DNA from 3 places in the Serratia sp. GW822-FHT06E05 genome. Region 2 is predicted to be linked to each of the others. Evidence: predicted binding sites of a transcription regulator. Region 2 holds the regulator's gene; each other region holds the start of a gene.
What was found. The regulator CRP, encoded in region 2, controls carbon source genes, mostly activating them, when cyclic AMP is high. The targets are predictions, from matches to a motif close to ATGTGANNNNNNTCACAT.
Positions count from the first base shown of each region.

Region 1: AC1RKC_RS16195 (sugar transporter) is a predicted target of CRP. The motif match lies at 2,436-2,453, and genes of this name have one in related genera.
Region 3: cdd (cytidine deaminase) is a predicted target of CRP. The motif match lies at 8,641-8,658, and genes of this name have one in related genera.

Region 1 is NZ_JBXALM010000006.1:273,447-284,157, reverse strand. It holds gene AC1RKC_RS16200 (MFS transporter) at 1-994, opposite strand, end outside; gene AC1RKC_RS16195 (sugar transporter) at 1,185-2,375, opposite strand; gene AC1RKC_RS16190 (sugar phosphate isomerase/epimerase family protein) at 2,537-3,478, opposite strand; gene AC1RKC_RS16185 (Gfo/Idh/MocA family protein) at 3,502-4,680, opposite strand; gene AC1RKC_RS16180 (LacI family DNA-binding transcriptional regulator) at 5,002-6,036, shown strand; gene AC1RKC_RS16175 (aspartyl/asparaginyl beta-hydroxylase domain-containing protein) at 6,074-6,760, shown strand; gene AC1RKC_RS16170 (ABC transporter ATP-binding protein) at 6,757-7,473, opposite strand; gene AC1RKC_RS16165 (ABC transporter ATP-binding protein) at 7,470-8,345, opposite strand; gene livM (high-affinity branched-chain amino acid ABC transporter permease LivM) at 8,342-9,628, opposite strand; gene AC1RKC_RS16155 (ABC transporter permease subunit) at 9,640-10,554, opposite strand.
Region 2 is NZ_JBXALM010000011.1:185,540-196,250, reverse strand. It holds gene tauA (taurine ABC transporter substrate-binding protein) at 1-194, opposite strand, end outside; gene AC1RKC_RS21625 (PhzF family phenazine biosynthesis protein) at 421-1,203, opposite strand; gene AC1RKC_RS21620 (LysE family translocator) at 1,214-1,816, opposite strand; gene AC1RKC_RS21615 (hydrolase) at 1,936-2,916, shown strand; gene AC1RKC_RS21610 (YheU family protein) at 2,913-3,146, shown strand; gene AC1RKC_RS21605 (phosphoribulokinase) at 3,298-4,167, shown strand; gene AC1RKC_RS21600 (OsmC family protein) at 4,205-4,612, opposite strand; gene crp (cAMP-activated global transcriptional regulator CRP) at 4,992-5,624, shown strand; gene AC1RKC_RS21590 (YccS/YhfK family putative transporter) at 5,679-7,754, shown strand; gene argD (bifunctional acetylornithine/succinyldiaminopimelate transaminase) at 7,892-9,109, opposite strand; gene AC1RKC_RS21580 (aminodeoxychorismate synthase component II) at 9,241-9,816, opposite strand; gene AC1RKC_RS21575 (helicase HerA-like domain-containing protein) at 9,921-10,711, opposite strand, start outside.
Region 3 is NZ_JBXALM010000001.1:1,248,165-1,258,875, forward strand. It holds gene asmA (outer membrane assembly protein AsmA) at 1-280, opposite strand, end outside; gene dcd (dCTP deaminase) at 325-906, opposite strand; gene udk (uridine kinase) at 1,033-1,674, opposite strand; gene AC1RKC_RS05865 (phosphatase PAP2 family protein) at 1,918-2,532, shown strand; gene apbC (iron-sulfur cluster carrier protein ApbC) at 2,601-3,713, opposite strand; gene metG (methionine--tRNA ligase) at 3,874-5,901, shown strand; gene AC1RKC_RS05880 (MFS transporter) at 6,121-7,344, shown strand; gene AC1RKC_RS05885 (CidA/LrgA family protein) at 7,481-7,888, shown strand; gene AC1RKC_RS05890 (CidB/LrgB family autolysis modulator) at 7,885-8,580, shown strand; gene cdd (cytidine deaminase) at 8,716-9,600, shown strand; gene AC1RKC_RS05900 (NAD-dependent malic enzyme) at 9,823-10,711, shown strand, end outside.

The sequences.
Region 1 (10,711 bases), on a different contig from region 2:
TAATAAAGAAGGCATACAGCAAGCTGTGGGTGATGGAGGCTCCCTTTCCGGCCAGCAAAGCGGGCAGCCAGTTGCCAAAGCCAAAGAATCCGATGGCCTGGAAGAAATTCATCACCACCAGCATCAGGGTACGACTGCAGTAACGCGGCGACCAAATATCCTTAAAGCTCCCCTGCGCTGGCATTTCGCTGTGTGCTTGCGCGTCATGCGCGGGGAAATCCGCCGTATGGGTGACGCCGCAGCGTCGTTCCATCGCCTGCATCACCTGCCGGACCTCCGGGTAGCGCCGCTGCTGTGCCAGCCAGCGCGGCGATTCCGGCAGGCCTTTACGCACCAGCCAGATCACCAGCGAAGCCACCGCACCGGCGATCACCACGTAACGCCAGCCGCTCAGGCCCAGGATGGTTTGCGGCACCAGCCACCACGACATTAACGCCACCGTCGGCACCGAGAGAAACTGAATGAAGAAGGAAAAGGCAAACGCCCGGGTGCGCAGATGTGCGGGCACCCATTCGGTCAGGTAAGTATCGATCGTCACCAGCTCAATACCCAAGCCGACACCGACCAAAAAGCGCAGGAAGATCACCCATTCGGCCTGATGCTGAAAAGCCAGACACAGCGAAAAGATGCCATACCAGGCCAGGGCAAACATAAAGGTGGTGCGGCGGCCAAAGCGGTCGGCATAGGGGCTGAGCAGGCTGGCGCCGATAAACAGGCCAAGGAAGGTGGCGGAGGCGAATGCCGCCTGGTCGGAGACACCGAACACGCCCTTCGCTCCGGTATGGAAGATGCCTTCGGCGATTAAGCCGGTGCTGATGTATCCGGTCTGGAACAGGTCGTAGAGTTCAAAAAAGCCGCCTAACGCCAGCAAGGCAATAAACCGCCACAGCCCGGCAGAGGTGGGCAATGCATCTATTCTTGCCGACAGATCCCGTTCATGGATCGGCGACTGGGCCGCCCCCACGCTTCCCGCAACCAAAGACTCACTCACCATTAACCTCGCCATAACATAATCGATAGTTTTCTATGCTATCGGCTCGGCGTCGGAGTTAAATATTTAATTAGCAGACTATGAAAAAATTTTAAGCATAAAAAACTGCAGCAATCTGTTTTGCTGAGAGAAAATTCAACCGGAGTAGCAATGCACGACAGCGAACTGATGGCCCGCTGTCGTGCGGTGGGGCTTAGCGGATGTGGTGGTGTTGCAGGCGTTCGCTGCGGTAAAAGTTCAGCACACACCAGCCGAGGGCGATCAGCGCCAGCGGTGCAGCGACAAAACCGATGTTGCCCATGCCCAGATGCCGGCTGACCTGGTTACCCAGCAGCGCGCCGCCGCCGATACCAAAGTTGTACAGCCCGGAGTAGATCGACATCGCCACGTCGGTGGCGTCCGGCGCCAGGTTTAACACCTTGGCCTGCATCGACAGGCCAATCGCCATAATGGCCATGCCCCACACCGCAAACAGCAGCGTCAGGTGATTTTCATTGCCGGAGGCCGGCAACAGCAGCAGCAGACTCAGCATCAACAGCGCGATGGCGCCGATGAAAAAGCCCGACGGAAAACGTTCGCTGAAGCGGCTAAACAGCAGGCTGCCAATGATACCGGCGGCGCCGAACAGCAACAGCATCAGGGTGGTGAAGTTTTCCGACAGCCCGGCCACGGTCTGAATAAAGGGTTCGATATAGCTGTAGGCGGTGAAATTCGCCGTCACCACGATGATGGTCAGCATATACAGGCTGACCAGCGCCGGACGCTTAAACAGCATCGGCACGCTGGACAGTGAACCGGAATGCTCGCTTTTCAGCACCGGCAGCAGACGCCACAGCAGCACCAGCGCCAGAGTGGCGCAAACCGCGATGCCGATAAAGGTCATGCGCCAACCGAGGATCTGACCAATCACGCGACCCAGCGGCAGGCCGAGCACCATGGCCAGCGCGGTACCGCCGGCCAGCAGGCTCAGCGCCTGCGCCTTTTTGCCCGCCGGGGCGACCCGGATCGCCAGCGAGGCGGTAATCGACCAGAATACCGCGTGGGCCAGCGCCACACCGGCACGGGAAATCACCAGCGTGGTGAAGTTCCAGGCCACGGCGGTCAGCACATGGCTGGCGATAAACAGTATGAACACCCCGATCAGCAGCTTGCGCCGTTCAATTTTGCTGGTGAGCAGCATACACACCAGAGAGGCGGAGGCGACAATCCAGGCGTAAATAGTGATGATCAAACCCACTTGCTCGGTTTGCATTGAGAAACTTTTGGCGATGTCGCTCAGCAACCCCACCGGAATAAATTCGGTGGTATTGAAGATAAAGGCCGAGACGGCAAGGATGACCACGCGCAACCAGGCGGTTGAGCGAGATACCTGGGTTTGTTCCATGTTAAACGAGATCCGGACAGGTGCGGGAAGTAGCGATATTTTAACCAACTGGCGGGGTAAATGCGATATAGATCACACTTTTATTGGCCTGTTTTTTTCGACAGTCTTTTGCCGCGCAAAGGCCTGCAAACCTGCAGGCCTTTGGCAGAAATAAACAGGCGTTATTGGCTGATGCAGCGTTGTAACGCCTCAACCGAGGTATTAATACCGGCATCGACCGACATGGTCAGATCTTCCATCTCCAGCGAGACCCAGTCGTTGTAACCCATCATGCGTACCACCGAGAAGAATTCCTTCCACCACTGCAAATCCTGCCCGCACCCAACGGCCACATAGTTCCAGGCACGTTGTGCAACCTGTTCCACCGGCCGGGTTTCCAGCAGCCCGTTGACCGCCACTATCCCCCTTTCCAGCCGCACATCTTTGCCGTGCACGTGGTGGATCGCGTTCCCCAGACGCCGTACGACGGCAATCGGATCGGCCCCCATCCAGATCAGATGGCTGGGATCGAGGTTCAAGCCCACCATCGGCCCCACCGCGTCGCGCAGCCTGAACAGCGTGTCCGGGTTCCACACCAGCATCGAGCTGAAATTTTCCAGCGCGAACTTCTCTATGCCGAACGCCTGCGCCTTATCCACCAGCTTCTGCCAATACGGGATCGCCACCTCGTTCCACTGGTAGTCCAGGCAGTTTTTCAGCGTCGGCGGCCAACTGACGGTATAGGTGATCCAGTTAGGGATGCTGTCGCCGGGCGCCGCAGGCGGCAATCCGCTCATCATGACGATTTTTTTCACCCCCAGGCCGGCGGCCAGAGCCAGCGTGTTGTCGGTATCATGGCGGTGTTTTTCGCCCAGCACGCCTGGCTCTAGCGGATTACCGGAAACGTTCAGCGCCGCAATTTTCATGCCGCGGCTTTCCAGCGCTGCCATCAGCCGCCGCCGCTTGCCCGCGTCCTGTAACAGCGCCACGGTGTCCAGATGCGGTGCCGAAGACCAGCCGCCGGTGGTCATTTCCACGCCAAACACCCCCAGTTCGCCCAGGCGATCCAGCATGGCTTCAAACGGCAGGTGGCCCAGGCTATCGGTACAAAAAGAAAGTTTCATGCTCTTGCTCCGGGTAAATAGGTTTATTCAAAGGCCACCCAACGGGCGCCCTGGTTGGCGGAACGCACGCAGTTTTCAATCCAGCGTACGCCCTCGATCCCGGCGTCGATATCCGGATACACCAGCTGCGCCAGCGCCTGCCGATCGCCGCGGCGGGTGGCGTCGATAGCCAGAGCAAATTTCAGGTAGATGTTGGCCCAGGATTCGGTCAGGCCTTCGGTATGCAAAGCCCCCAGCCGTTCCCAGGCGTTGCAGGTATCGTCCAGATATGCCATGCCGCGATACAGCGTCTGGTTTGGCTGCCCCTGCACCTCGTAGCGCAGCTCGCTGGGGTTGATGTCGCTCCACTCCAGGCTGGCCTTCGACCCCACGATGCGAATGCGCTGGCTGCTCATCGCGCCGGCATTCACCGATGAAGCCCACATCCGCCCTACCGCGCCGCTTTCATAGCGCATCATCACCAGCGCGTTGTCTTCCAGCGGTGCTCGTGAGGGAATAAAACTTTGCCGATCGCAGAGCAGCTCGCGGATCTGCATCTGCGGCATGACCAATTGGGAGAGGTAGTAGGTGTGGGTGGAAATATCCCCCAGCACAAAGCTCGGGCCGGATATCTTGGGGTCAATGCGCCATTTCTGCGCTTCGCTGAGGCGATCCACTTCGTCCGTGGCATTAAAACCGTGGGTATATTGCAGATCCACCATCCGTACTTCGCCAATCTGGCCGTTGGCGATCATCGCGCGCATTTGCAGCAGCAGCGGATGGCCGGAGAAACCGTAAGTCACGCCGACGATCAGGTTTTTTTCCGCCGCCAGCGCTTTAATCTCATAGGCTTCCTGGCTGGTGAAAAACAGCGGTTTCTCGCAGATGACGTGCAACCCGGCCTGCAGCGCCGCACGGGTAATTTCGTAATGCGTACCGTTCGGCGTCGCTACCGACACCACTTCAATGCCGTCCTCACGCAGCGCCTCTTGAGCGAACAACGTACGGTAATCTTCATAGCAGCGTTCGGCCGCTACCCCCAGGTTCACGCCAAACTCGCGGCCGCGATCCGGCACGATATCAAACGCGCCGGCCACCAGCTCAAAAGCGGTATTATCCCGTAGCGCCCCGCAGCGATGCTTGTAGCCCACCTGCCCCAACCGCCCGCCGCCGACCATTGCCCAGCGCAGAGGGCGCGCCGTTTTTCTTTCGCCATTTAGCATAGTTGCTCCCGAAACCTTGGATTTCATCGTTTTCGCCGTATTGCACCCGGGTGCAAATTTTAACTGCACCCGGGTGCAAAATTAGGTAGCAACTTGACCGCTCAACAAATGCCACTTGCGATGGACTATTGGAGAGGGTTAAAAATAAGTCAAATGCGCCATAATAAATCTGCCGATCAGGATCACAAAATACCGCTAAAAAGATCCGCTGCGTTGTGCCGATGGCCCGCAGGATCCTCGCGCCGGCGTCGGCAACTCCCGCATTCGACCACGCTGTGCTAATCTGTTGAACCCATACCGTTTTTTCATCACGAGCGAAAGATGATGGCGAAGAAACCCGGCTCCACCCAAGCGCCCGCAGCACGCAAGGCGACGGCCAGCGATGTGGCCGCCCGCGCCGGCGTGTCTAAATGGACGGTATCGCGTGCCTTTACCGACGGCGCGTCGATCTCACCGCAGGCCATGCAACGGGTTCAAACCGCAGCGCGTGAATTGGGTTATCGCCCTAACCTGCTGGCGCGCAGCCTGTCGAAAAAGAGTACCCGCATCATCGGGCTGGTGGCGGACGAACTGAAAAACCCGCATATCTTTACGCTGCTGGATGAAGTGACCCGGCAGTTGCAAAGCCGCGGTTATATGGCATTGCTGCTCAATATCACCTCTGAGCACGATTACGAGTCGGTGCTGACGCTGGCGGACCAAATGCAGGTGGACGGGCTGCTGTTCCTCGGCACGCTGCTCAATGACCGGCTGATCAGCCTGGCGCAGGACATTCACCGTATTCCGCTGGTAGTGCTGTATCGCTACAGTGAAAGCCCCTATATCCAGGTGCTGGCGACCCACGGTTATCAGGCTGGGTTCGATATCGGCGAGTTGCTGCTCCAGCAAGATTACCCGCGTATGGGCTATCTGGCGGGACCAATCAGCGAATCTACCCAGTTGCGCCGCCTGGACGGTTTCCGTGCCGCGCTGGCGCAACAGCAGCGTGAGGTCAACCTGGTGCTGCAGGCTCCGCACTACCAGCGTCTTTGCGGGATGGAGGCCTTTTCGACCTACCTGGCCGCCACCCCGGCAGAGCAACGGATAGACGCCATTTTTTGCGAGAACGACATTCTGGCGGTCGGCGTTATCGATGCCATACGCGCCACGCCGGGCTGTGCGCCGATTGCCGTGGTGGGCTTTGACGACATTGAGCTGGCGGCCTCCCCCAGCTACCAGCTAACCACTTACCGCCAGCCGATGCAGCAGCTGATAGCCGATGGCATTCACTGCCTGACGCAGGCCTTCGAACCCGGCGGACAACGGCTGTATACCGGCGAATTGATCGTCCGGCAATCACATCTAAAACAACCCTAAGACGGCGAGAAATCGGCTCACTGCTATTGAGGTCACTATGTCAGCTATCTACGATTGGTCTGTGCTTGCTCTTCGCCGTATTTACGATCGCCGCATCAGCAGTTCACCGGTCCTCGACAGCAACCGGCTGTTTCCCGACGCCCAACGCTTTACCGCTCACTGGCAGCAGATACGCGAGGAAGCGCTGACCGTAGCGCAAGATCTGCGTAATATCCCACGTTTTCACGAGATCATGAGCGAACAGGCGTCGATCTCCGCCAACGACGCTCGCGACTGGCGGATGTTTATCATGCAGGCCTATGGGCAGCCGATAGCGCGCAACCTCGCCCGTTGCCCGCAGCTTGCACAATTGATCGCCTCTTCCCCGGATGTGCTTTCAGCCTCATTGTCGTTCCTGGCACCCGGCAAACAGGTGCCCGCGCACCGTGGCCCATTCCGCGGCATTCTGCGCGGCTATCTGGTGTTGTCGATGCCCAAACGCGCCGACGGTGAACCCGCTGCGGTGTTGAAAGTCGACGGGCGGGAGTACCGGCTGAACGAGGGGGAATTTATGCTGTGGGACGACACCTTCGAACACGAAGTGTGGAACGACAGCGACCAGGTGCGCACCGTGTTGTTGCTGGATATCCGCCGCCGCGATTTGCCACGCGGCCTGCGGATCTTGTCCAGTGGCATCATCGCTCTGGTACGGCTGAACGTGCGTGTGATCCAGCGCCAGTTTTAAGCGCCGCCCAGATAAGCCTTCCTCACCTCCTGATTGCTTAACAGCTCCGCGCCGCTGCCGGTCAGCCGGATTTGCCCGTTGACCATCACATAACCGCGATCGGACAGCTTGAGCGCATGGTTGGCGTTCTGCTCCACCAGGAACAGCGTCATGCCGCCACGGGTCAATTCGCGCAGAATGCTGAAGATCTGTTTGACGATAATCGGTGCCAGCCCCAGGCTCGGCTCATCCAACAGCAGCAGCTTCGGACGGCTCATCAAGGCTCGGGCAATCGCCAGCATCTGCTGTTCGCCGCCGGACATGGTCATCGCCCGCTGGTTGCGCCGCTCCTTCAGGCGTGGAAACAGCTCGAACATGCGCTGCAGGTCTTCATCCACATAGCGATTGCCGACAGTGATGGTGCCCATCAGCAGGTTTTCCTCCACGCTCATGTCCGGAAAGATCCGTCGCCCCTCCGGCGCCTGGGCGATACCGCTGCTGGCAACATAATGGGTAGAACGCTGGCTGATATCCTCTCCGCGAAACAGGATCTGCCCGCCGCTGATGCGCGGTTGGCCGAAGATCGACATCAGCAGCGTGGACTTGCCCGCGCCGTTGGCGCCAATCAGCGCTACCGTTTCCCCTTCATTGACCTGTAACGAGACCTGCTGCAACGCCTGGATCGGGCCGTAAAACACGTCCACATTGCGAAATTCCAACATCACATTGCTCATCCCGCCAGCTCCTCTTCATCCGCGCCAAGGTAAGCGGCGATCACCGTGTCGTTATGCTGTATTTCTTTCGGCGTGCCTTCGGCGATCACATCGCCATGGTCCAGCACAATCACCCGATCGGAAATTTCCATCACCATGCCCATATCGTGCTCGATCAGCAGCACCGTGATGCCGTGGTGCTGACGCAGGAAACGGATAATGCGGCTCAGGGTCGCCGTCTCCACCGGGTTCAGCCCGGCGGCGGGTTCGTCAAGGCAGATCATCTCCGGCGTGGTGCACATCGCCCGGGCGATCTCCAGCCGCCGCTGCTGGCCGTACGACATCTCCCCCGCCAGCCGGTTGGCGCAGTCCACCAGCTCCACCACTTCCAGCCAGTAAAAAGCGCGATCCAGCGCCTGGCTTTCCGCCCGGCGATAGCCCGGCGTATTGAGCACCCCGGCGACCAGATTACGGTTGCTGAGCATGTGCTGCGCCACCAGCAGATTCTCCACCACCGACATTTCGCGGAACAAACGGATGTTCTGGAAGGTGCGTGCCAGCCCGGCGCGATTGACCAGATGGGTCCCGCCGAACATTTTGTAGTACAGGCGCGATCCCAACCGCTTCGGGTTTACCCAGTCGCCGGCGCGAAACTTCTGCCCCAGCACCTGGATCACGTCGGTTGGCCGTTTGTGGGTGTTAAGCAGGATGGCGCCGCCGGTGGCGCGGTAAAAGCCGGTCAGGCAGTTGAACACCGTGGTTTTGCCGGCGCCGTTGGGGCCGATCAACGCGGTGATCGAGCCGCGTTCGACCGCCAGATTCACGTCGTTGAGCGCCTTGATGCCGCCAAAATGCATCATCAGATGCTCAACCTGCAAGATTGCGTCGCTCATGGCGCCACCCCCTTGCGCGGCGCAAAGCTGGTTCGGCTGATCCGCACCAGCCCACGCGGTCGCCAAATCATCATCGCCACCATCAGCACGCCAAACAACAGCACGCGGTACTCGGCGAAGCTGCGCAACAGTTCCGGTGCCACCGTGAGCACGAACGCCGCCAGCACCACGCCGATGGTCGATCCCATCCCGCCCAGCACCACGATCGCCAGGATCAACGCCGATTCGAAGAAGGTAAACGAGGTGGGGTTGACGAACCCCTGATAAGTGGCGAAAAACACCCCGGCCAGCCCGGCGGTGGACGCGCCCATCATAAAGGCCGACAGCTTGACCAACACGTGGTTTAAGCCGAGCGAACGACAGGCGATTTCATCCTCGCGCAGGGCTTCCCAGGCGCGGCCGATCGGCATGCGCGTCAACCGGTGCTTGATGTACAGCACCAGCAGCACCACCAGGAACAGCACCGCATAGATAAAGATAAATTTCAGGTTAGGGTTATAAGTGATGCCGAGGAATTCATGAATCGGCACGCCGCCGTCCTTCGCGCGTCGGCCAAACTCCAGGCCAAAAATCGTCGGCGCCGGGACCGAGACGCCATTCGGCCCGCCGGTCAGCGACATCCAGTTGTTCAGCACCAGCCGGATGATCTCGCCAAACCCCAGCGTGACGATCGCCAGATAGTCACCGTGCATACGCAACACCGGGAACCCCAGCAGCGCGCCGGCCAGCGCCGCCATCAGCGCCCCCAATGGCAACATCGCCCAGAACCCGAGGCCGAGATACTGGTAGCCAAGCGCCAGCCCATAGGCGCCAATGGCGTAGAACGCCACGTAGCCCAGATCGAGCAGCCCGGCGAGCCCGACAACGATGTTCAAGCCCAGCCCGAGCAGCACGTAAATCAGCCCCAGTATCGCCACCGTCAGCAGGTATTTGGTGGCGACAAACGGAAACAGCAGCGCGATGACCGCCATTAACGGAATAATCCAGCGCAGGCTGGTCTTGGCGCCGATCGGCCGGACATACACCCCGTCGTTACCGCCGTCAAAGCGCGTCAGCAATTTACGGCCCGGTGTGGTTTGCAGAAACAGGCTCAGTAACAGCCGCCCGGCCATCACCACCGCGATAATCCACACCAGACGGTGCGGCTCGAAGTTAAAGCTGTAACCGTTCAGAACGATGCCGACGATCGGCCCAAACACGATCAGGGCAATCAGCCCGGCCAATACGGCGTCCAGCAGGCTGCGCTTAACGTTCAGCCCTGGGTGAACCTCAGAGTGCGACATAAGTTTTCCCCTCAAACCTTAGCGACCATTGGCCGTCCGAGCAGGCCCTGAGGGCGGAAAATCAGGATCACCACCAGCAAACCGAAGGAGAACACGTCTTTGTAATCCGAGTTCACCATGCCGGCGAACTGCGCCTCCGCCACGCCCAGCAGCAGGCCGCCCAGCATCGCGCCGGGTAACGACCCTATTCCGCCCAATACCGCGGCGGTAAAGGCTTTGATGCCGATGATAAAGCCGACGTAGAAATCGAAGGTGCCGTAGTTCATGGTGATCAACACCCCCGCCAGGCCGGCCATGGCGGCGCCGATCACGAACACCAGGGAAATGACCCTATCGGTGTTGATGCCGAGAATTGACGCCATTTTGCGGTCTTGCTGAGTGGCGCGACAAATGCGCCCCAGCCGGGTGTGTTGAATGATGTAAGTGAGGATCGCCATGCCCAGCAGCGACGCGAACAGGATAAACACCTTGGTGTAGGTGATTTGAATCACCCCGCCGTCAAAGTTGAGGCGGAACACTCCATCCAGCAGGGTTGGGATCCCTTGCTGGCGTGGTCCCTGGCTGATTTGCGCGTAGTTTTGCAGGATCAGCGACATGCCGATTGCGGAGATCAAGGGGGCTAAACGGGTAGAGTTGCGCAAGGGTTTGTAGGCGATACGTTCGATCACCCAGCCATACACGCCGGTGATCACGATGGTAAGCACCAGCGTACCGAGGATCAGCAGCGGGAACGACTGCAGGCCGAAGAACGACAGCAGCGCCAGCCCGATGGCGCACAGGTAGGCGGAGATCATATACACCTCGCCGTGGGCGAAGTTGATCATGCCGATAATGCCGTAAACCATGGTGTAGCCGATGGCGATCAGGCCATAAACTGCGCCGAGCGTCAGGCCGTTGATCAATTGTTGCAGAAAGAAAACGTCCATAATGAGCAGTCTCGCCTGGTGGGACCGCAAGCGAAAGCAGGCGCGGCCCAAGGGAAGAATCGGCGCGGATCCGCAGCACATGCGGATCCGCTTGCAGGTTAATCCTCAATGGATTTCAAACTGCAGCCAGGCGGCAAGTACGTGAATCCCCAGGAGC
Region 2 (10,711 bases):
GAGCCACTGTCGAATTTGCGCCAGTCAACGGTAGCGCCGGACTGTTTGGCGAAGCTGTTTTCCGCCTGCGCCACCTTGGCGGGTTCCGCCGATGTCTGGTAGGCCACGGTCACGTCCACCGCATAGGCGCTGGCCGCGCTGAGTGACAACGCCAGTAGTACCGCGCTGCGTAATGCAAAGAGTTTGCTCGCCATGATCGCTCCGTTGATAAAAGTCTGTTCAGTTGCTGACAGTTTTATCTGAGCGTTGGCGAGCTATAAAAGAATAAAAAACTCTGCGTTATTACTTATGGGAATATTTAATCAAATCACCCCGATGTGGCGGAATCCCTCCAGGGAATCTTTTAGGGGCCCGCGTCAGTGTTCTCACATTAAGATAAAAAGGCGCGGGCGGTGGCTGGTTGAAACGAACCCCATCTGATTACAGGCGCAGTTCGCCACGCAAAAAAATCTGCGCATAGCCGCCTATCAGGGTACGGTCGCCTTTCAGTTCGCAGAACAGCTCACCGCCGCGCGCCGAAATCTGCCGCGCGTGTAATTGATGGCGGCCGAGACGGGCGCTCCAGTAAGGCATCAACGTGCAGTGTGCAGAGCCGGTAACCGGATCCTCGCCGCCGTCCAGCGTGAAATAGCGCGAAACGAAATCTACCGTTTCGCCCGGTGCGCTGGCGATCACCGCGCGCCCGGCCAAAGTAATCAACGCCGGGATATCCGGCTGCAACGCTCGCACCTGCGCTTCGTTTTCCAGCACCACCAGCAGCGCATTGGCTTGCCACACTTCCTGCGGTTCAACGCCCAATAGCGCGCTCAGCCCGGCAGGCATCGCGATTTTTTGCGGCGGTCGGGACGGAAAATCCAGGATCAAGCGTTCGCCATCTTCGGCGTCGCGCTTAACGTACAAATCACCGCTTGCCGAACGGAAACGGATATCCTGCAACGCCGGATTGACCGCGCTGAACATCACGTGCGCCGCCGCCAGCGTGCCGTGGCCGCACAGATCCACCTCACGATGGGGAGTAAACCAGCGGATGGCCGACATATCGCCATCGTCCCAGACGAAGCTGGTTTCAGGCAGGCTCAGCTCATTGGCGATCGCTTGCATCTCGGCGGTCGACAACGGTTGTCTCAGCAGGCATACGCCGGCCGGATTGCCGCGAAGCCCTTCGCCGGTGAAGGCCACTACGTGGAAGTAATTTTCTGCCATCCGCAACTCCTTAATGCCAGATGAGTAACACACAGGCCGCCGTCAGCAGCCCCATAGACAGATTAAAGATGATCCAGGCCTTTTTGCTGCGTAACAGGCGGCCAATCACCGTGCCGAAGCCGAGCCAAATCACCCCGGCAACGATATTCACCACCAAAATGCCCAGCGAGATCGCCACAATCGACGTGTTGTACCTGTCGCCTGCCAGGCTAAAACTGGCCACCGCCCCCAGCGCCATCAGCCAGGCCTTGGGATTAAGGAACTGCAACAGCCAGCCCTGATACAAGCGTATCGGTTTGGGCGGGGCCACGTCGGTCTCCAGCTTTTCATAAGCGGCAGTGGCCACTTTCCACGCCAGCCATAACAGGTACAGGCTGCCGAGGATTTTCAGCACCAGGTGCAGCGCAGGATAAACCAGGATCAGGCTGCCGACCCCGAACGCCACCAGCAGCAATATACTTTGCATCCCCAGCATGATGCCTATCATCAACAGCAGCGAGCGCATAAAACCAAAATTGGCGCCGGAGGTGGTCAGCAACATATTATTAGGGCCTGGCGTGATTGCGGCGACCCACAGGAAGCCTAACATCGAAAGAAATAAACTCGGTTCCATGAGGTGGGTGCTCCTCACCCAGGGTGATTTTTTGCAGTATTATTGTCAGTTCAGGATAGTGAAGCTAACAGCGCACTATTAATCCCACAATAGCCGCCAATAAGATTTTTACTCAGGTTATGCATGAATCCTTTCGCCCTTTGACCGGGGCCAGTAATCCGCATCTGCAGACGCTGCTGCCAAGGCTGGTGCGCCGCCGCGTGCAGCTAAAACCACATTGGCAACGGCTGGAATTACCCGACGGCGACTTTGTCGATCTCGCCTGGAGCGAAGATCCGGCTCAGGCTGCCGGCAAGCCGCGCGTGGTACTGTTCCACGGACTGGAAGGCAATTTCTACAGCCCCTACGCTCACGGTCAACTCAACGCCTGGCGTGAAAAAGGCTGGCTTGGCGTGGTGATGCATTTTCGCGGCTGCAGCGGCGTGCCGAACCGCAAGCAGCGCATCTATCACTCCGGAGAAACGGAAGATGCGCGTTTCTTCCTGCAGTGGCTGCGCGCAACCTACGGTGAAGCCCCCACCGCCGCGGTCGGGGTCTCGCTCGGCGGCAACATGCTGGCCTGCTACCTGGCACAGCAGGGGGCGGACAGTCTGCTGCAGGCGGCGGTCGTGGTTTCAGCACCGCTGATGCTGGAGCCCTGTTCGTGGCGTATGGAACAAGGCTTTTCGCGCGTTTATCAGCGCTATCTGCTTGGGCAACTCAAACAAAATGCCACCCGCAAGCTGCTGCACTACCCTGACACGTTGCCGCTCAAGCTGCCGCAGCTCAAAGCGTTGCGCCGGATCCGCGACTTTGATGACGCCATCACCTCGCGCATTCACGGCTTCAGCGACGCCAGTGATTATTATCGCCGTTGCAGCGCCCTGCCGTTGTTGCCGGCGATCCAGACGCCGTTATTGATCATCCATGCCAAAGACGATCCCTTTATGACCGACGAAGTGATCCCCGAGGTCACCACGCTGCCGCACAACATTGAGTATCAGTTGACCGAGTTTGGCGGCCACGTCGGTTTTGTCGGCGGCACCTTGAAACACCCCCAAATGTGGCTGGAATACCGTATTCCATCCTGGCTTTCCCCTTATCTGGACACAACCACGTGATTATCCCCTGGAAAGAACTGGAAACTGAGACCCTAAACAGCCTGATCGAGTCCTTTGTGTTACGCGAAGGCACCGACTACGGCGAGCACGAACGCTCGCTGGAACAGAAAGTGGAAGACGTGCGCCGCCAGTTGAAAAACGGCGAGGTGTTGCTGGTTTGGTCAGAACTGCATGAGACCGTCAACATCATGCCGCGCGGCCAGTTCCGCGCCGGGCAGGAAGAAATTTAGTGGCGATCGGTTCTATGACTGACGGAAAAAATCAGGTAACAATGGGTTATTGCAAACCAACGCGCGGAATTTTGCCCTTGGCGAAAGGGCGTCAAACAGACCAATAATCATATCTGACGCCTGCGCATTTAACACGGAGTGACCTACCACCATGTCCGCCAAACATCCCGTTATCGCAGTGACCGGCTCCAGCGGGGCCGGCACCACCACCACCAGCGTGGCGTTCCGTAAAATCTTTCAGCAGTTGAACATCCGCGCCGCCGAGCTGGAAGGCGACAGTTTCCACCGCTACACCCGGCCGGAAATGGACGCAGCGATCCGCAAAGCGCGCGATCTCGGCCGCCATATCAGCTATTTCGGCCCCGAAGCCAATGACTTCGGCCTGCTGCAACAAAGCTTTCTCGACTACGGCAAAAACGGCACCGGTCGCTCACGCAAGTATCTTCATACCTACGATGAAGCGGTACCCTATAATCAGGTTCCCGGCACTTTCACCCCATGGGAAGCCTTGCCGGCGCCGACCGACGTGCTGTTCTACGAAGGGCTCCACGGTGGCGTCGTGACCGAACATATCGACGTGGCCAAACACGTCGATCTGCTGGTCGGCGTAGTACCGATCGTAAACCTGGAATGGATCCAGAAGCTGATCCGCGATACCGGTGAACGCGGTCACTCCCGCGAAGCGGTAATGGATTCGGTGGTTCGTTCGATGGAAGACTACATCAACTACATCACGCCGCAGTTTTCACGTACCCATATCAACTTCCAACGGGTGCCGACGGTAGACACCTCCAACCCGTTCGCCGCTAAGGCTATCCCTTCGCTGGACGAGAGCTTTGTGGTCATCCACTTCCGCGGGCTGGACCAGATTGACTTCCCTTATCTGCTGGCAATGCTGCAGGGATCTTTTATCTCGCATATCAATACGCTGGTGGTGCCGGGTGGCAAAATGGGGCTGGCGATGGAACTGATCATGGCGCCGCTGGTGCAGCGACTGCTGGAAGGAAAAAAAATCGAGTAATCTACGGGGCGCGGTACAACCGCGCCCCCTTTATCCGTTACGCCAGGTCGCGGATTTCAAAACTGTGGGTCACGCTGGCGGCTTTGCTCAGCATCAGTGAAACCGAACAGTACTTCTCAGCTGACAGGTTGACCGCACGTTCCACGATCTTGTCGCTCAAATCTTTGCCGGTCACGATAAAATGCAGGTTGATATGGGTAAACAACCGTGGCGCTTCTTCGCGGCGTTCAGAGGTCAGTTTCACCTCGCAATCACGCACGTCGTTGCGTCCTTTTTGCAGGATCGACACCACGTCGATAGCACTGCAGCCCCCTACTGACATCAGCACCATTTCCATCGGACTGGGTGCTTTATCACCAGCGTTGCCGTCCATCAATACCTGATGGCCAGACGCGGATTCACCCAGAAACGTCAACCCTTCCACCCACTTAACTCTTGCCTGCATGCTGGTCACTCCGGTTAATTTCTTAAAATCAGAGTACGCTTTCGCATAGAAACTGGCAACGGAACCTGATGCTAATCATGCTGAAGCGAGACAACACGAGACACCCGCCTCACTCTGTGCTACAAACAGAGCCGCAATAAATCTTTCCGGGACACTGATTTCAGGGAAACTCCCAGGGAAAGGCTCCTTTACCGGTATGTTAACAGAATGTAGCTTGCAGCTCTCCCGGCAAGTTAATATGCTAGAGCGACAGCGTATATTTATGACACGCCTCAAAACCTGCTGATAGCCACCATTAAAACAACGGCGACAGCACGTTTTACAGGGAACTCTGACCCCTGTGACACAAGGCAGCGATAACAACAGAGGATAACAGCGAATGGTTCTCGGCAAACCGCAAACAGACCCTACTCTCGAATGGTTCCTGTCTCATTGCCATATCCACAAATATCCATCCAAAAGTACGCTGATTCACCAAGGTGAAAAAGCCGAAACGCTTTACTACATCGTCAAAGGCTCCGTCGCGGTGCTGATTAAGGATGAAGAAGGTAAAGAGATGATCCTGTCCTACCTTAACCAGGGGGATTTCATCGGCGAGCTTGGATTGTTTGAAGAAGGTCAGGAGCGTAGCGCCTGGGTTAGGGCGAAGACCGCCTGTGAAGTGGCTGAAATTTCCTACAAGAAATTCCGCCAGCTGATTCAGGTAAACCCGGACATCCTGATGCGCCTGTCTGCCCAGATGGCAAACCGCCTGCAGATAACCTCTGAGAAAGTGGGTAACCTCGCCTTCCTGGACGTTACGGGCCGCATCGCGCAAACCCTGCTGAACCTGGCGAAACAGCCTGATGCCATGACCCATCCGGATGGCATGCAGATTAAAATCACCCGTCAGGAAATTGGCCAGATCGTCGGTTGCTCTCGTGAAACCGTGGGTCGTATTCTGAAAATGCTGGAAGATCAAAACCTGATCTCCGCTCACGGCAAAACTATTGTCGTTTACGGCACCCGTTAATCACTGAAAAAACGGCGCGATAATTCGCGCCGTTTTTTTATTCCCCGATTTATCATGTGGCGCCGACTGATTTATCATCCGGAAGTCAACTATGCACTGCGACAAACGCTGGTGCTGTGCCTGCCGGTTCTGCTCGGGCTGTTGATCGGCCAACTGCAATACGGCCTGCTATTTTCCCTGGTTCCCGCCTGCTGCAACATCGCCGGGCTGGACACGCCCCACAAACGTTTCTTTAAACGCCTGATCGTCGGCGGTTCGCTCTTTGCGCTTAGCAGCCTGCTGCTGCAACAGGCACTGCTGTGGCAAGTGCCGCTGCCCGCATTGATGCTCGGCCTGGCACTGTTGCTTGGCGTCAGCGGCGAAATCAGCCCACTGCACGCCCGCCTGCTGCCCGCCGCGCTGGTTGCCGCCATCTTCTCCCTCAGCATGGCCGGTACGGTACCGCTTTGGCACGCGCCGGTATTATATATCGTGGGTACCGCCTGGTACGGCCTGTTTACCTGGTTCTGGTTCAAGCTGTGGAAAGAGCAACCGATGCGCGAGTCGCTCAATCAGCTCTATCTGGAGCTGGCGGACTACTTCGAAGCCAAATATTCGCTGTTGACCCAGCACACCGATCCGCAGACCGCCTTACCACCGCTGCTGGTGCGCCAGCAAAAGGTCATGGACCTGATCACCTTGCTGTATCAGCAGCTTAATTTTCTGCCCCATGCCAGCAATCTCGAACAAAAGCGCCTGCAACGCACCTTTCAGGTCGCGCTGGATTTGCAGGAACATATCACCGTCAGCCTGCACCTGCCGGAAGAGGTCCAAAAACTGGTAGAGCAGAGCCAGGCCGAAGCCATTATCCGCCGCAATGCACAGGTGATTGCCAATCGGCTGCGCACGGTAGCGCACTATATCCTCTATCATCAGCATTCTCAGCGTTTCAACATGGACCATGAGTTGGCAGCCCTGGAAAAAGTGGCGACACAGCACCCGGACAACCCGGTCGGCCAATTCTGTTATTACCACTTCAGCCGCATCGCCCGCCTGCTGCGCACCCAGCACCCACTCTACCGACGCGATCTGATGGCCAATCAAAACCGTCTGCCATTCTGGCCCGCGCTGGTCAGTTACCTGTCGTTCAAATCCAACGCCCTGCGCAATGCGTCCCGGCTGGGAGTCACCCTGGCAGCGGGCAGCAGCCTGGGCATGATTTTCAATCTGCCAAAACCTTACTGGATCTTGCTGACCATCATGCTGGTGAGCCAAAACGGCTACAACGCCACCCGGGTGCGCATCCAGCACCGTGCGCTCGGCACCTTGGTTGGGTTGGTGATTGCCGCCGGGTTACTGCAACTGCAGCTGCCCGAGGCTGAGACGCTGGGCGTGATGCTGGTGATCACGCTGCTGGCCTATCTGGTTTCACGTAAAAATTACGGGCTGGCGGTAATTGGCTTTACGGTGACGGCGGTTTACACCCTGCAACTGTTGGCACTGAACGGCACCCACTTCCTGGTGCCGCGCCTGATCGACACGCTGATCGGCTGCGTACTGGTGTTCGGCAGCACCATCTGGCTGTGGCCACAGTGGCAAAGCGGTCTGCTACGCAAGAACGCCCATCAGGCGTTGGAAAACGATCAGCAGGCGCTGCGCCTGTTGCTGGAAGAGCAAGAACCCGATCCCAGTGCGCTGGCTTATGCCCGCATGCAGGTCAATCAGGCGCACAACGCGCTGTTCACCTCACTCAATCAGGCGATGCAGGAGCCGGGATTTGAATCGAGCTACCTGGCAGATATGCGCCTGTGGGTTACGCACAGCCAGTTTATTGTCGAACACCTGAATGCGATGACCATTCTGGCGCGCGAGCACTATATGCTGACGCCAAAGCTGGCGGAGGAGTATTTGCAGTCTTGTGAAATCGCGCTGCAAAGCTGTCAGCAGCGGCTTGAATACGACGGGCCGAGCAGTGGCAACGGCATTATGCAGCCACCGGATTTGCAGCCGGATATGCCGGTGACTGAAATGGAACGCCATCTGCGGCGGATTTTGTCCCATCTGAGCGTCATGCACACCATCTCGTCACTGGCCTGGCGCCAGCGTCCGCACCATGGTATCTGGCTGAAACGCAAACTGCGCGATCAATAAGGGCGCCGCCGGCGCCCTCAGACTGCTGACAAAGCTTGTTATTAGGGAGACCGCCCCTCGGTGCGCTAGACCCGAGTATCTCGGGCTCACAGACCACTTTGTCATCAAACTCAGGGCACCCTCGGTGCCCTTATGCATTAAGCGCCAATCACGTCCTGCACGGCCAGCTCAAACAGCGCCATCCCTTCGTCAATATCCTCGGTTGCTACCACCAGCGAAGGCGCAAAACGAATCACGTTTGGCCCTGCATTGAGGATCATCAACCCGCGTGCAGCGGCGGCAGTCAGGAAATCACGCGCCTTGCCGTGGTAATTTTTCGTCAATTCGGCACCAATCAGCAGGCCCATGCCGCGAATGTCGCTGAAAACACCATATTTCTCGCCAATCTGTTTTAACGCCTGCACGTACAGTCCATGACGCAGTTCAATGCCACTGAGCACTTCTGGCGTATTGATCACGTCCAGCGCCGCCTCCGCCACCGCGCAGGCCAACGGGTTGCCGCCGTAGGTGGTGCCATGGGTGCCCACCTGCATCACCGAGGCAATCTCTTCGGTGGTCAGCATCGCGCTAACCGGGAAGCCACCGCCAAGCGCCTTGGCCGTGGTCAGGATGTCTGGCGTCACGCCATAGTGCATATAGGCGAACAGTTTGCCACTGCGCCCCATGCCACTTTGCACTTCGTCGAATACCAGCAGCGCCTGATGCTGGTCGCACAGTTCGCGTACACCCTTGAGGAAGTCGGCGTCTACCGGGGTAATCCCCCCCTCACCCTGGATCGGCTCCATTACCACCGCGCAGGTATGGTCGTCCATCACCGCTTTCACCGCGGCCAGATCGTTGAACGGTACGTGTACGATATCAGCCGGTTTGGGCCCAAAGCCGTCGGAATATTTGGCCTGTCCGCCTACAGAGACGGTAAACAGCGTGCGGCCGTGAAACGCGTTATAGAACGCGATGATTTTGGTTTTGTACGGACTGTGGCGGGTAATCGCATAATGACGCGCCAGTTTGAAGGCAGCTTCGTTAGCCTCTGCGCCGGAATTGGCGAAAAACACCCGATCGGCAAAGGTGGCGTTAATTAGCTTGGTCGCCAGGCGCAGCGCCGGTTCGTTGGTGAACACGTTGCTGGTATGCCACAGGGTTTCGCCCTGCTGTTTCAGCGCCTCAACCAACGCCGGGTGGCAGTGCCCCAACGCCGTCACCGCAATACCGCCGGAGAAATCGATGTACTCTTTCCCTTGCTGGTCCCATACGCGGCTGCCTTTGCCCCTGACCGGGACAAACTGAGCAGGTGCATAAACAGGCAGGATAACCTGATCAAAGGTGCTGCGGGTTACTGCAGATTTTTCGGTCATTATGGGGTCCACCCTGAAAGTAACTCAGTTTTTTAATGGCAATTGAATGAAAATATAATCACAAAATATGCATAAAAAACCATTAAAGGGCAAACGCAAATCACCTTGGCGACTAAAAAAAATCTAAGCAATTAACTTTTAAGGAAATTATCCAACAGCTGATGCCCCTGTTCGCTGAGAATGCTTTCTGGGTGGAACTGTACCCCTTCCAGCGCCAACTGCCGGTGACGGATGCCCATGATCTCATCACGTACGCCGTCGCGTTCGCTCCAGGCGGTAACTTCAAAACAGTCCGGCAAAGTAGCAGCTTCAAGCACCAACGAATGGTAACGGGTAACGGTCAGCGGGTTGTTCAACCCACGAAAAACACCGCTGTCGAGATGGCGGATCGCCGAGGTCTTGCCGTGCATCACCTCGCGGGCGCGCACCACCTTAGCACCGAATGCCTGCCCCAGCGCCTGGTGCCCCAGACAAACGCCGAGGATCGGCAGCTTGCCGGCAAAATGTTGGATGGCAGCTAATGAGATGCCGGCTTCATTCGGGGTACAGGGCCCAGGAGAGATCACCAGACGCTGCGGCGCCAGCCTTTCGATATCGGCCAGTTGCAGCTCGTCGTTACGCTTCACCAGCACCTCCGCGCCTAATTCGCAAAAGTACTGGTAAAGGTTATAGGTAAAAGAGTCGTAGTTATCGATCAACAGCAGCATAGTGTTTCCAACAGACATCATCGCAGGGGCGAATATGCCGCCCCGATTTACACGGGCGCAGTATACAACGCCCTCACGATACTGCCGCTACCGATAATTTCAGCTTACTTCTTGCGACCGCCCATGATCGAGCCCAGCACGCCGCGCAGGATCTGTCGACCGAGATCGCGTGCCATGCTCTTGGCGGCGGTTTGAACTATGCCGTCGCGCTTGCCGCCGCGTGGGCCGGTAGAGCCGAACAGAATATCGTTCAGGCCGCCCATCAGGCCGCCACCCGCCTGCTGCTGCGCCTGGGGTTGCTGCGCCGGTTGGCCCGCTTGCGGTGCACCGACGGTGGCGAAACCTTCCGCAGACAGCTTCTCGTAGGCGGACTCGCGGTCCACCATATCCTCATAACGACCGTACAGCGGCGACTTATTGATCGCACTGTTCAGCCCTTCCGCCCCCAGCATGCCCATCTTGGATTCCGGCGCGATCACCATCGCCCGTTCCACCACGTTTGGGCGCCCTTTTTCGTCGAGGAAAGAAACCAGCGCCTCGCCGACGCCCAGCTCGGTGATCGCCGTTTCCGCATCGAAGGCCGGATTGGCGCGCATGGTTTGCGCCGCGGCTTTCACCGCTTTCTGATCGCGAGGGGTAAAGGCGCGCAGCGCGTGCTGCACGCGATTGCCTAACTGACCGAGCACGCTGTCCGGGATGTCGAGCGGGTTTTGGGTAACAAAGTAAATGCCGACACCTTTGGAACGGATCAGGCGTACCACCTGTTCGATTTTCGTCAGCAGCGCCGCCGGTGCGTCGTTGAACAGCAGGTGAGCTTCGTCGAAGAAGAACACCAGCTTCGGCTGTTCCGGATCTCCCACTTCCGGCAGGTGTTCGAACAGCTCGGCCAGCAGCC
Region 3 (10,711 bases), on a different contig from region 2:
ACGGCAGCAGTTTGACATCAAGACGCATGTTTTCTGCGCTCACCACTGGGGCGGTGGCCCCCGGCGCGGTCAGCGTCATACGCCCTGCAAGAATGCTGAGCTGTGGCCAGATATGCCAACGCAGATCGCCATCCAACGTCAGATGATAACCGCTCTTTTGTTCAACCTTCGTGACCATGTAGGCACGAAAATCATTCGGATTAACCAACAGCACCAGCGCAGACATCCCCGCCACCAGCACCACCAGCAAAATCACCAAAGTCGTCAGTAATCTTCTCATGCCATCCTCTTGTCAACGCCACACCGACAGTGCTTCCAGCGCTGTTAGTCCTTGTCGATTCGACTGGCTACCGCACCCTGTTGATCGCGGTATTTTGCATCCTGCCGGCTGTTGTAAGGACGTGCCGCCGGCCCTGAAAGCGGTTCAAAACTCAGCGCGCCAATCAGCATGCCCGGGCGTAATGCCAGCGGCAGCTTACCTGAATTATAGAACTCCAGAACAATTCGGCCCTGCCAGCCTGGGTCGATACGGTGTGCGGTAACGTGCACCATTAACCCCAGGCGCGCCAGAGAGGAACGACCGTCCAGCCACCCAACCAGATCGTTTGGCAGCGTTACCGACTCCAGCGTCACCGCCAGTGCCAGTTCGCCAGGATGCAGGAAGAAGGCTTCGCCTTCTGGCAGAACGATTTCATCACTCATCACGCGATCCAATGCGGCACTGACTTCATCCTTCGGCCCACTGAGATCGATAAACGCGGCGGTGTGGCCGCGAAACACGCGGAACTGGTTGCCTAAACGGACATCCACTGTGGCCCCGTTAATACGCTCAATCGGCGGACGCGGTGAAATCACCAGTTTTTCGCAATCCAGCCAGGCTTCTATATCACGGTCGCACAGTCTCATTTGTTTATCTCCATCAAAGCGTGTCACTAAAACAAAAATTGCCACACAACGAGCGAAAGGTCTACGCCGCAGCGTAAATAGTTGCCCGCTGGCCGGAAACACAGGTTTCCCGGCCATTGAACGGCATTATTCAAAGAATTGGCTGATTTTGGCTTTCAGAATATCGATCGCAATGCGGTTTTTACCCCCGCGAGGAACGATAATGTCAGCATATTGTTTGGAAGGTTCGATAAACTGCAGGAACATCGGACGAACGGTTTTCTGGTATTGCGCCATCACCGAATCCATTGAACGACCACGCTCATTCACGTCGCGCTTCATACGGCGCATTAAGCAAATATCCAGTGGCGTATCGACAAAGATCGAGAAGTTCATTTCCTGACGCAAACGGATGTCCGTTAATAGCAGGATCCCCTCCAAAATAATCACCTTTTTCGGTTCCAGGTGAACAGTCTCTTTTTTGCGTGTGTGTTCGGTGTAGCTATACAAAGGTAATTCTATCGCCCTGCCTGATTTCAGCATTTGCAGATGCTGGAACAGCAGATTGTGGTCCATGGCACTCGGGTGGTCATAGTTGGTCTTGACCCGTTCTTCCATGGTCAGGTGTGTCTGGTCTTTGTAGTAACTGTCTTCAGGAATAACGCCGATATGTTCATCGCCAACCTGATCGCGAAGCTCACGATACAATGTACTGGCGATAAGGCTTTTTCCGGAGGCAGATGCGCCGGCGATACCAATAATGACGCACTGATGCGGCTTGTCAGTCATAAAATTAAAGACCTGATTTCGTAGTGTGAAGGGGGGGACTAAAACGCGTCAATTATAGGGAGTTAGCGGGCATTGCGCCAGACTATATTGGCGCCGTTGGGCGCTATCTGCGGTTATTTCGCCAGAATAGGCATGGCAGCGTTTTAAGATTATTGCGTCTAGGGCAATTGAACGCCACAGGGTAAACTCCGACGCTTGCTCATCATCCTGCTAATGGGATGATATCTTTTACCGGAGACTGACGTGCTGGACTGGCATTTTCTGACATTTTTTGGCGACAGCATGTTGCTGTTGCCCTGCTCGCTGATTCTTTTTGCCGTATTGGTCGCCCCTCGCGCCACCCGGACTGCCGGCTGGCAGTGGGCGCTGGTCTTCGGCTGCGCCGGTGGCGTGGTGTGTGCATCCAAACTGGCCTTTATGGGCTGGGGCATTGGCATTAAAAGCTATGATTTTACCGGTTTTAGCGGCCACTCTGCGTTGGCGGCCAGCATCTGGCCAGTACTGCTCTGGACGTTGACCGGCCGATTTTCTCATGCCGTGCGCAGCATGGCGCTGGTGGTGGGTCTGGTCTTGCCGCTTACCATCGGGCTCTCTCGGCTTGCTATCCATGTGCACTCACCTTCGGAAGTGGTGAGCGGGCTGATTCTGGGTTATCTGGCCAGCACCCTGTTCCTGTGGTTGCAGCGTGGTAAACCACGCCCCCAGCTTTCCGTTCCGCAGATTATCGTCGCACTGGCGCTGCCAATGGTGCTCATGGGCGTACGGCAACCGGCACCGACTCAGGGGCTGTTGGAGCATATTGCCACCGTATTGGCACAGATCGAACGCCCGTACACCAGGGCTGATTTGCACAAATAAGCTATTCCCCCATAAGCAAAACCCCGGAAATATCCGGGGTTTTATCTTTCTGCCTGCGACGATTACAACTACAACGCGCGGAAAGAAATTTCTGTTGGGATAGCTTCGCCCTGCCAGTACATTTGCGCGGCCACCCGGCCGGCAAGTTGGCGATACAGTTCGGCAAACTCACTGTCCGGTCGGCTTATCACCGTTGGCGCACCACGATCCAAATCCTCGCGCAGAGAAATGTGCAGCGGCAGTTGCCCCAACAGGCGGCTGTGGTATTTCTTCACCAGCTTCTCCGCACCGCCGGTACCGAAGATCGGCTCGTGATGTCCGCAGTTGCTGCAAATATGCACGCTCATGTTTTCCACGATACCCAAGACCGGCACATGCACTTTTTCAAACATCACAATGCCCTTGGCGGCATCGAGCAGCGCAATATCCTGCGGTGTTGTAACAACCAGAGCGCCAGTGACCGGAATATTTTGCGACAGCGTCAACTGGATGTCGCCAGTGCCCGGCGGCATATCCAGCACCAAATAGTCCAGATCCGGCCACAGCGTATCCTGCAGCAGTTGCATCAGCGCCTTGCTGGCCATTGGGCCACGCCAAACCATGGCGTTGTCATCGGTCACCAGATAACCGATCGAGTTGGTCGCCAGCCCGTGGGCCACGATCGGCGCCATGTGCTGACCGTCCGGTGAGGTTGGTCGCTCGTTTTCGGTCCCCAGCATGTTCGGAATTGACGGGCCATAGATGTCGGCGTCCAAAATACCGACCTTGGCGCCTTCTGCCGCCAGCGCTAACGCCAGGTTAACCGCTGTGGTGGATTTGCCCACCCCGCCCTTGCCGGAACTGATGGCGATAATATTACGCACGCCCTTGATGCCGGCCTGATCGTTGGCGCGTTTCAGCGTGGTGATATCATGCTTCAGTTTCCAGTCAATCGCCTCGGCGCCGGTCACGCGCAGCAGTTCTGCGCTGACACTGTCTTTGAGCGCCTCAAAACCACTTTGCCAGGCAAAGGGCATGGTCAATTCAATATGCAGCACATTATCCAGCAGCGCGCAGTGGTGAATTGCCTTCAGCGCAGTCAGATTGTTTTTTAACGTCGGGTGTTCAAAGGCGGCCAGTACACCGGTCACCAGGGCACGCAGAACTTCGGGGTTGGTCTGCTCGGGGGATTTTGCGTTCATCCCGGCTCCTTGATTTTGAATGGATAGCTTCCCGCTAAGCATATCAGAAGTGAGAGCCGGTCGGCGCATGTCCGCACAAAGAAACCGCCCTAGCCGTAGCGGGCGCGATCGGGTAACATCGAAGACCCTTTTTATTCATTACAGAAACCAAGTTCTCACTATGGCTCAAGTCGCGAAAAAATTATTGGTGACGTGCGCGCTACCGTACGCAAATGGTTCCATCCATCTCGGCCACATGCTCGAGCATATCCAGGCAGATATCTGGGTTCGTTACCAACGAATGCGCGGCAACGAGGTTCATTTCATCTGTGCGGACGATGCGCACGGCACGCCAATCATGCTGAAAGCTCAGCAGTTGGGTATCAAGCCGGAAGAAATGATTGCGGAGATGAGCCAGGAGCACCAACAGGATTTCGCCGGTTTTGGCATCAGCTATGATAACTATCATTCCACCCATAGCGATGAAAACCGTGAACTGTCGAGCCTGATTTACGGCCGCCTGAAAGAAAACGGCTTTATCAAGAACCGCACCATTTCCCAATTGTACGATCCGGAGAAAGGCATGTTCCTGCCCGACCGTTTCGTCAAAGGCACCTGCCCGAAATGTAAATCACCGGACCAATACGGCGACAACTGCGAAGTCTGCGGCGCGACCTACAGCCCGACCGAGTTGATCGAGCCGAAATCCGTGGTTTCCGGGGCAACGCCGGTATTGCGCGATTCAGAGCACTTCTTCTTTGATCTGCCGTCGTTCAGCGAAATGCTGCAGGCCTGGACCCGTTCCGGCGCGCTGCAAGAACAGGTGGCAAACAAGATGCAGGAGTGGTTCGAATCCGGCCTGCAACAGTGGGATATCTCCCGCGATGCGCCGTATTTCGGCTTTGAAATCCCGGACGCGCCGGGCAAATACTTCTACGTCTGGCTAGATGCGCCTATCGGTTACATGGGTTCATTCAAAAACCTGTGCGACAAGCGCGGCGATCTGGATTTCGACGAGTTCTGGCGTAAGGACTCCACGACCGAGCTGTATCACTTTATCGGTAAAGACATCGTTTATTTCCACAGCCTGTTCTGGCCGGCGATGCTGGAAGGCAGTAACTTCCGCAAACCGACCAATCTGTTCGTGCACGGCTATGTGACAGTGAACGGCGCCAAGATGTCCAAATCTCGCGGCACTTTCATCAAGGCCGGCACCTACCTGCAACACCTGGATGCCGACTGCCTGCGTTATTACTACGCCGCCAAGCTGTCTTCACGCATTGACGATATCGACCTGAATTTGGAAGATTTCGTGCAGCGGGTGAACGCCGACATCGTCAATAAAGTGGTCAACCTGGCTTCGCGCAACGCCGGCTTTATCAGCAAGCGTTTCGGTGGCCAACTGGCCGACAAGCTGGCCGATCCGGCGCTGTACCAGACCTTCGTTGACGCAGCGCAAAGCATCGCCGACGCCTACGCCAGCCGTGAGTCGGGCCGTGCAATCCGCGAAATCATGGCGCTGGCCGATTTGGCTAACCGCTATGTGGACGAACAGGCTCCTTGGGTGGTGGCGAAGCAAGAAGGCCGCGATGCCGATCTGCAGGCCATCTGTTCCATGGGCATCAACCTGTTCCGCGTGCTGATGACCTATCTGAAACCGGTGCTGCCGTCACTGACCGAACGTACCGAAGCCTTCCTCAACTGCGAGCTTACCTGGGACAGCATCCAGCAACCGCTGTTGGGGCATCAGGTCAACGCATTCAAGGCGCTGTTCAACCGTATCGACCTGGATAAGGTCAATGAAATGGTTAGCGCCTCGAAAGAAGACATGGCGGCAACGAAAGTGGTCAGCGGGCCGTTGGCGGACGATCCTATTCAGGAAACCATCACCTTTGACGATTTCGCCAAGGTTGATATGCGCATTGCGCTGATCAAGAGCGCCGACTTTGTTGAAGGTTCAGACAAGTTGCTGAAGCTGCAGCTGGATCTGGGCGGCGAATCACGTCAGATCTTCTCTGGCATTCGCTCCGCTTACCCGGATCCGAAAGCGCTTGAAGGCCGTCTGACCATCATGGTCGCCAACCTGGCACCGCGTAAAATGCGCTTCGGGATTTCTGAAGGCATGGTGATGGCTGCCGGCCCAGGAGGGAAAGAGATCTTCCTGCTGAGCCCGGACAGCGGCGCACAGCCAGGAATGCAGGTGAAATAATACCTGTTTTCCAACCTCTAAAGGGTCGAGCTTGCTCGGCCCTTTTTATGCGCTTAGTCCAGTAGTGATACGCCAGGCTTCAGGCTAAAACCGGCAAGTAATCCCTCTCCAGGAGCTTACCGAAGTAACCTCTTTTTTTACATCGCCTCTTCCCAGACGGCCAAAATGAGCTATGTTATCCATACTGGTTTTATCACTGTATGCATAAACAGGTCTGATATGAAGGGATTCCCACCGCTGATTAACGCCTTGCTGGTCAGTTCGCTGGTACTGACCATTGGCCGCGGCGTAACGCTGCCGTTCATTACTATCTATCTGACCGGGCATTTTCATCTGCTGCCCAAAAGCGTCGGCATCATTCTGGGTATCAGCCTGGCGCTCGGCATTTTCGCCAGCCTGTATGGCGGCTACCTGGTAGACAAATTCAACAAAAACACGCTGATCCTGATTTCCATTCTTTTGTTCGCCCTGAGTTTTTTCGCTATCCCGTGGATCCCGCGGCCAGGGGGGATCGTTGTGGTTTTGGCTATTTTACATACCGCCTATTCCGTATTGGGCATCACCATTAAAGCGTGCTTTGCCGACTGGCTGCCGGTCGCGCAGCGCATCAAAGCCTTTTCAATAAACTATACGCTGGTCAACGTCGGCTGGGCGGTTGGATCATCGTTGGGGGTACTGGTGGCAGGTCTGGATCCGCTGTTGCCGTTTTACCTTTCCGGTGGATTGGCTTTATTCACGGTGGCGACGCTGAACTTCATCCTGGGCAAGCAGCCCGCTACGGCCCCGGTCGCGCTGGATGCAACGCCCGCCGCCCGCCCTAATTTTCGCCAAACGCTGACCATCCTGCGTAACGATCGCCGGCTGATTTACTTTACCCTTGGCAGTACGCTGGGTGCGGTGGTTTTTGGCCAGTTCTCCGGCTATTTATCGCAATACCTGATCACCGTTTCTAATGCAGAGTTCGCTTATCAGGTCATTGGGGCGGTGATGATCGTCAACGCCTGTATCGTCATCGCCCTGCAGTATCTGCTCAGCCGCGGCATGCGTCAGGAAAATATGCTGCGCTGGCTGGCGCTGGGCACGCTATTTTTCATTCTCGGGCTGATCGGTTTTTGGCTGGCCGGGCAATCGCTCTGGCTCTGGATCCTTGCCATGGCGATATTCACCCTGGGCGAAATCATAGTGATCCCGGTGGAATATATGTTTATCGACTTCATCGCGCCACAGCACCTGAAAGGCAGCTATTACGGCGTACAAAACCTAAGCGCTCTGGGCGGCGCCATCAATCCGGTACTGTGCGGTTTTATTCTCAGCTACGCCGCGCCGCAAATGATGTTTCTGATGTTGATTGCTGCTGCGCTGCTCAGCCTGCTATTCTTTTTTCTCGGGCATCGCCTGGCGCAGAGGCAACAACAGAATGCCAACTTCGCCAGTGCAGAATAAACCTGCGTCCCTTTTCATCGTGGTTGTCAACCAGCCCCATCGGCATGGTAGCCATAGAGAGAATTCATGGTGTGATTTGTGGCGAAGATCACAGTTTAATTGTATGATGAATTCATCGGTTAAACGGGATTAAGTTATGGCCAAGCTACTCACTCTGTGCTGGAAATACCTGAGGGCATTCGTCCTTATCTACCTTTGTCTGTTCGCCGGCAATGCCATCGCGGCTCTGCTGCCGATCGCCATTCCGGGCAGCATTATCGGCATGCTGTTGCTGTTCGCCCTGCTCTCCACCCAAATTCTGCCGGCCAAATGGGTCAAACCCGGTTGCCACCTGCTGATCCGCTATATGGTGCTGTTGTTCGTGCCTATCGGCGTGGGAGTGATGAAATACTATGACCAAATTATCGAGCATCTGGGGCCGCTGGTGGTGTCCTGCATCGTCAGCACCCTGATGGTGTTGGTGGTGGTCGGCTACACCTCACATTATTTCCACCGGGAGCGCACCATCATCGGCAAGCCGGATGCCGCGGAGGGCGAAAAATGATCCATGAAATCTGGTGGTCATTACCGCTGACGCTGGCCATCTATTTTGCAGCGCGCAAACTGGCGCAATGGCTGAACATGCCGTTGCTGAACCCACTGCTGGTGTCGATGGCGGTGATCATCCCCCTGCTGTTGCTGACCGGTATTCCTTATGAGCGTTATTTTCAGGGCAGTAAAATCCTCAATGACTTGCTGCAACCGGCCGTAGTGGCATTGGCTTATCCGCTGTATGAACAGCTGCATCAGATCCGCGCGCGCTGGAAGTCCATTATCGCCGTCTGCTTTATCGGCAGCCTGACCGCGATGATCAGCGGCGGCGCCATCGCTTTATGGATGGGGGCCACGCCGGAAATTGCCGCTTCCATCATGCCAAAATCGGTCACCACGCCCATCGCCATGGCGGTCGCAGAGTCGCTCGGCGGCATTCCGGCAATCAGCGCCGTTTGCGTGATTTTCGTCGGTATTCTCGGCGCGGTTTTCGGGCATACGCTGTTCAAAGTATTGAAAATCACCACCCGCTCGGCACGCGGGTTGGCAATGGGGACCGCGTCACATGCGCTGGGCACGGCACGCTGTGCGGAAATGGACTATCAGGAAGGGGCATTTGGTTCACTGGCCCTGGTGATCTGCGGCATCATCACCTCGCTGCTGGCGCCGTTTCTGTTTCCGGTGCTGTTGCACCTGTTTGCCTAAGGCCTAAAACTTGCGATACATCTCGCATTTATGGTTTTCATTGCATTGATTTCATCAATAAAGAGATTTGCATCACACTTTATTCGCGCTGGGCTGCCTAGAATGTTATCCCGTTAACCTGTAGAGAGAGTTTCTATGCACCCGCGTTTTCAAACCGCTTTTGCTGAACTGCCCGCCACATTGCAATCCGCCCTGCTGCCTTATTTTGATGCGCCTGATTTTCCGGCCATGCTCAAGGCGGAACAAGTGGATGCTATCAAGCAGCGCTGCGGGCTGGATGATGATGCTCTGGCATTCGCTCTGCTGCCGCTGGCGGCGGCCTGCTCGTTAGCGCCGATTTCGCAGTTTTATGTTGGCGCCATTGCTCGCGGGCAGAGCGGCAACCTGTATTTTGGCGCCAACATGGAGTTCAGCGGCGCACCGATGCAACAAACCATTCATGCAGAGCAGTGTGCCGTAACTCATGCCTGGCTACGCGGCGAATCAGCGTTAGCCTCCATCACCGTTAATTACACGCCTTGTGGCCACTGCCGTCAGTTTATGAACGAACTCAACAGTGGTACCACGCTGAAAATTCGTCTGCCCGGTCGCGAACCGGCCACCCTGGGCGACTATCTGCCGGATGCCTTCGGCCCGAAAGACCTGAATATCGCCACGTTGCTGATGGACCGCGTCGATCATGGTTTCCAACTGACGCTGACCGACGAACTGGAGATGGCCGCGCTGGCTGCCGCCAATCAGAGTCACGCGCCCTACAGCAATGCCCACAGCGGCGTCGCACTGGAAGCCGAAGACGGAACGATTTATAGCGGTCGCTATGCGGAAAACGCAGCCTTCAACCCCAGCCTGCCACCGCTGCAGGCCGCGCTGATTCTGATGAACGTCTCCGGCGGCGACTGCCAAAAAGTGGTTCGAGCGGTGCTGGCCGAGCCCGACAGTGCCATCCTCACCCAATGGGATGCCACCCGCGCCACGTTGGCCGCGCTGGGTTGCCAAAATGTCACCCGTATCACTTTCTAAATCTGCCCCCTGGCGGTGCTGCCCGGCACCGCTGTTACCAGCCCCGCCAGCCGATTACAATGGCATTCACGTCTTAAAACACTTTCTTTAGTTAAATTAGGACTTGATCGTCGATAATTACGCCAATTTACCTCATGATCCGATAACAATTGCTGTACATATTTCCCCGATCTTTTAGGATCTAGCCCATAAAGTTATCCGATACGTTGAAGAGCAAAAGCCATGGAACTTGAATACGAAAGCAAACGCCCTCTCTACATCCCTTATGCCGGCCCTATTCTGCTGGAATTCCCGCTGCTCAATAAAGGCAGCGCTTTCACCGAGGATGAACGCAGCCATTTCAACCTGCACGGGTTGCTGCCAGAAGCGGTAGAAACCATCGAAGAGCAGGCGGAACGTGCCTACCGCCAGTACCAGGATTTCAAAAACGACAGCGATAAACACATTTATCTGCGTAATATCCAGGACACCAACGAAACCCTGTTCTATCGCCTGCTGGAAGCGCACCTGAGCGAGATGATGCCGATCATCTACACGCCGACGGTGGGTGAGGCCTGTGAGCACTTCTCCGATATTTACCGCCGGGCGCGTGGGCTGTTTATCTCCTACCCTAATCGCGACCGCATTGACGACATGCTGCAAAACGCCACCAAGCAAAACGTTAAGGTGATCGTCGTCACCGACGGTGAGCGCATTCTCGGTCTGGGCGACCAGGGTATCGGCGGCATGGGCATTCCAATCGGTAAACTGTCGCTGTACACCGCCTGCGGCGGCATCAGCCCGGCCTATACCCTGCCGGTGGTGCTGGACGTCGGCACCAACAACCCGCAGCGCCTGAACGATCCGCTGTACATGGGCTGGCGTCACCCGCGTATTTCAGGCGACGAATACCACGCCTTTGTTGAAGAGTTTATCCAGGCGGTCAAGCGCCGCTGGCCGAACGTGCTGCTGCAGTTCGAAGATTTTGCGCAGAATAACGCCACCCCGCTGCTGAACCGCTACCGTGACGAAATCTGCTGCTTCAACGACGACATTCAGGGCACCGCAGCCGTCACGCTGGGCAGCCTGATCGCCGCCAGCCGCGCCGCTGGCAGCCAACTGCGCGATCAGA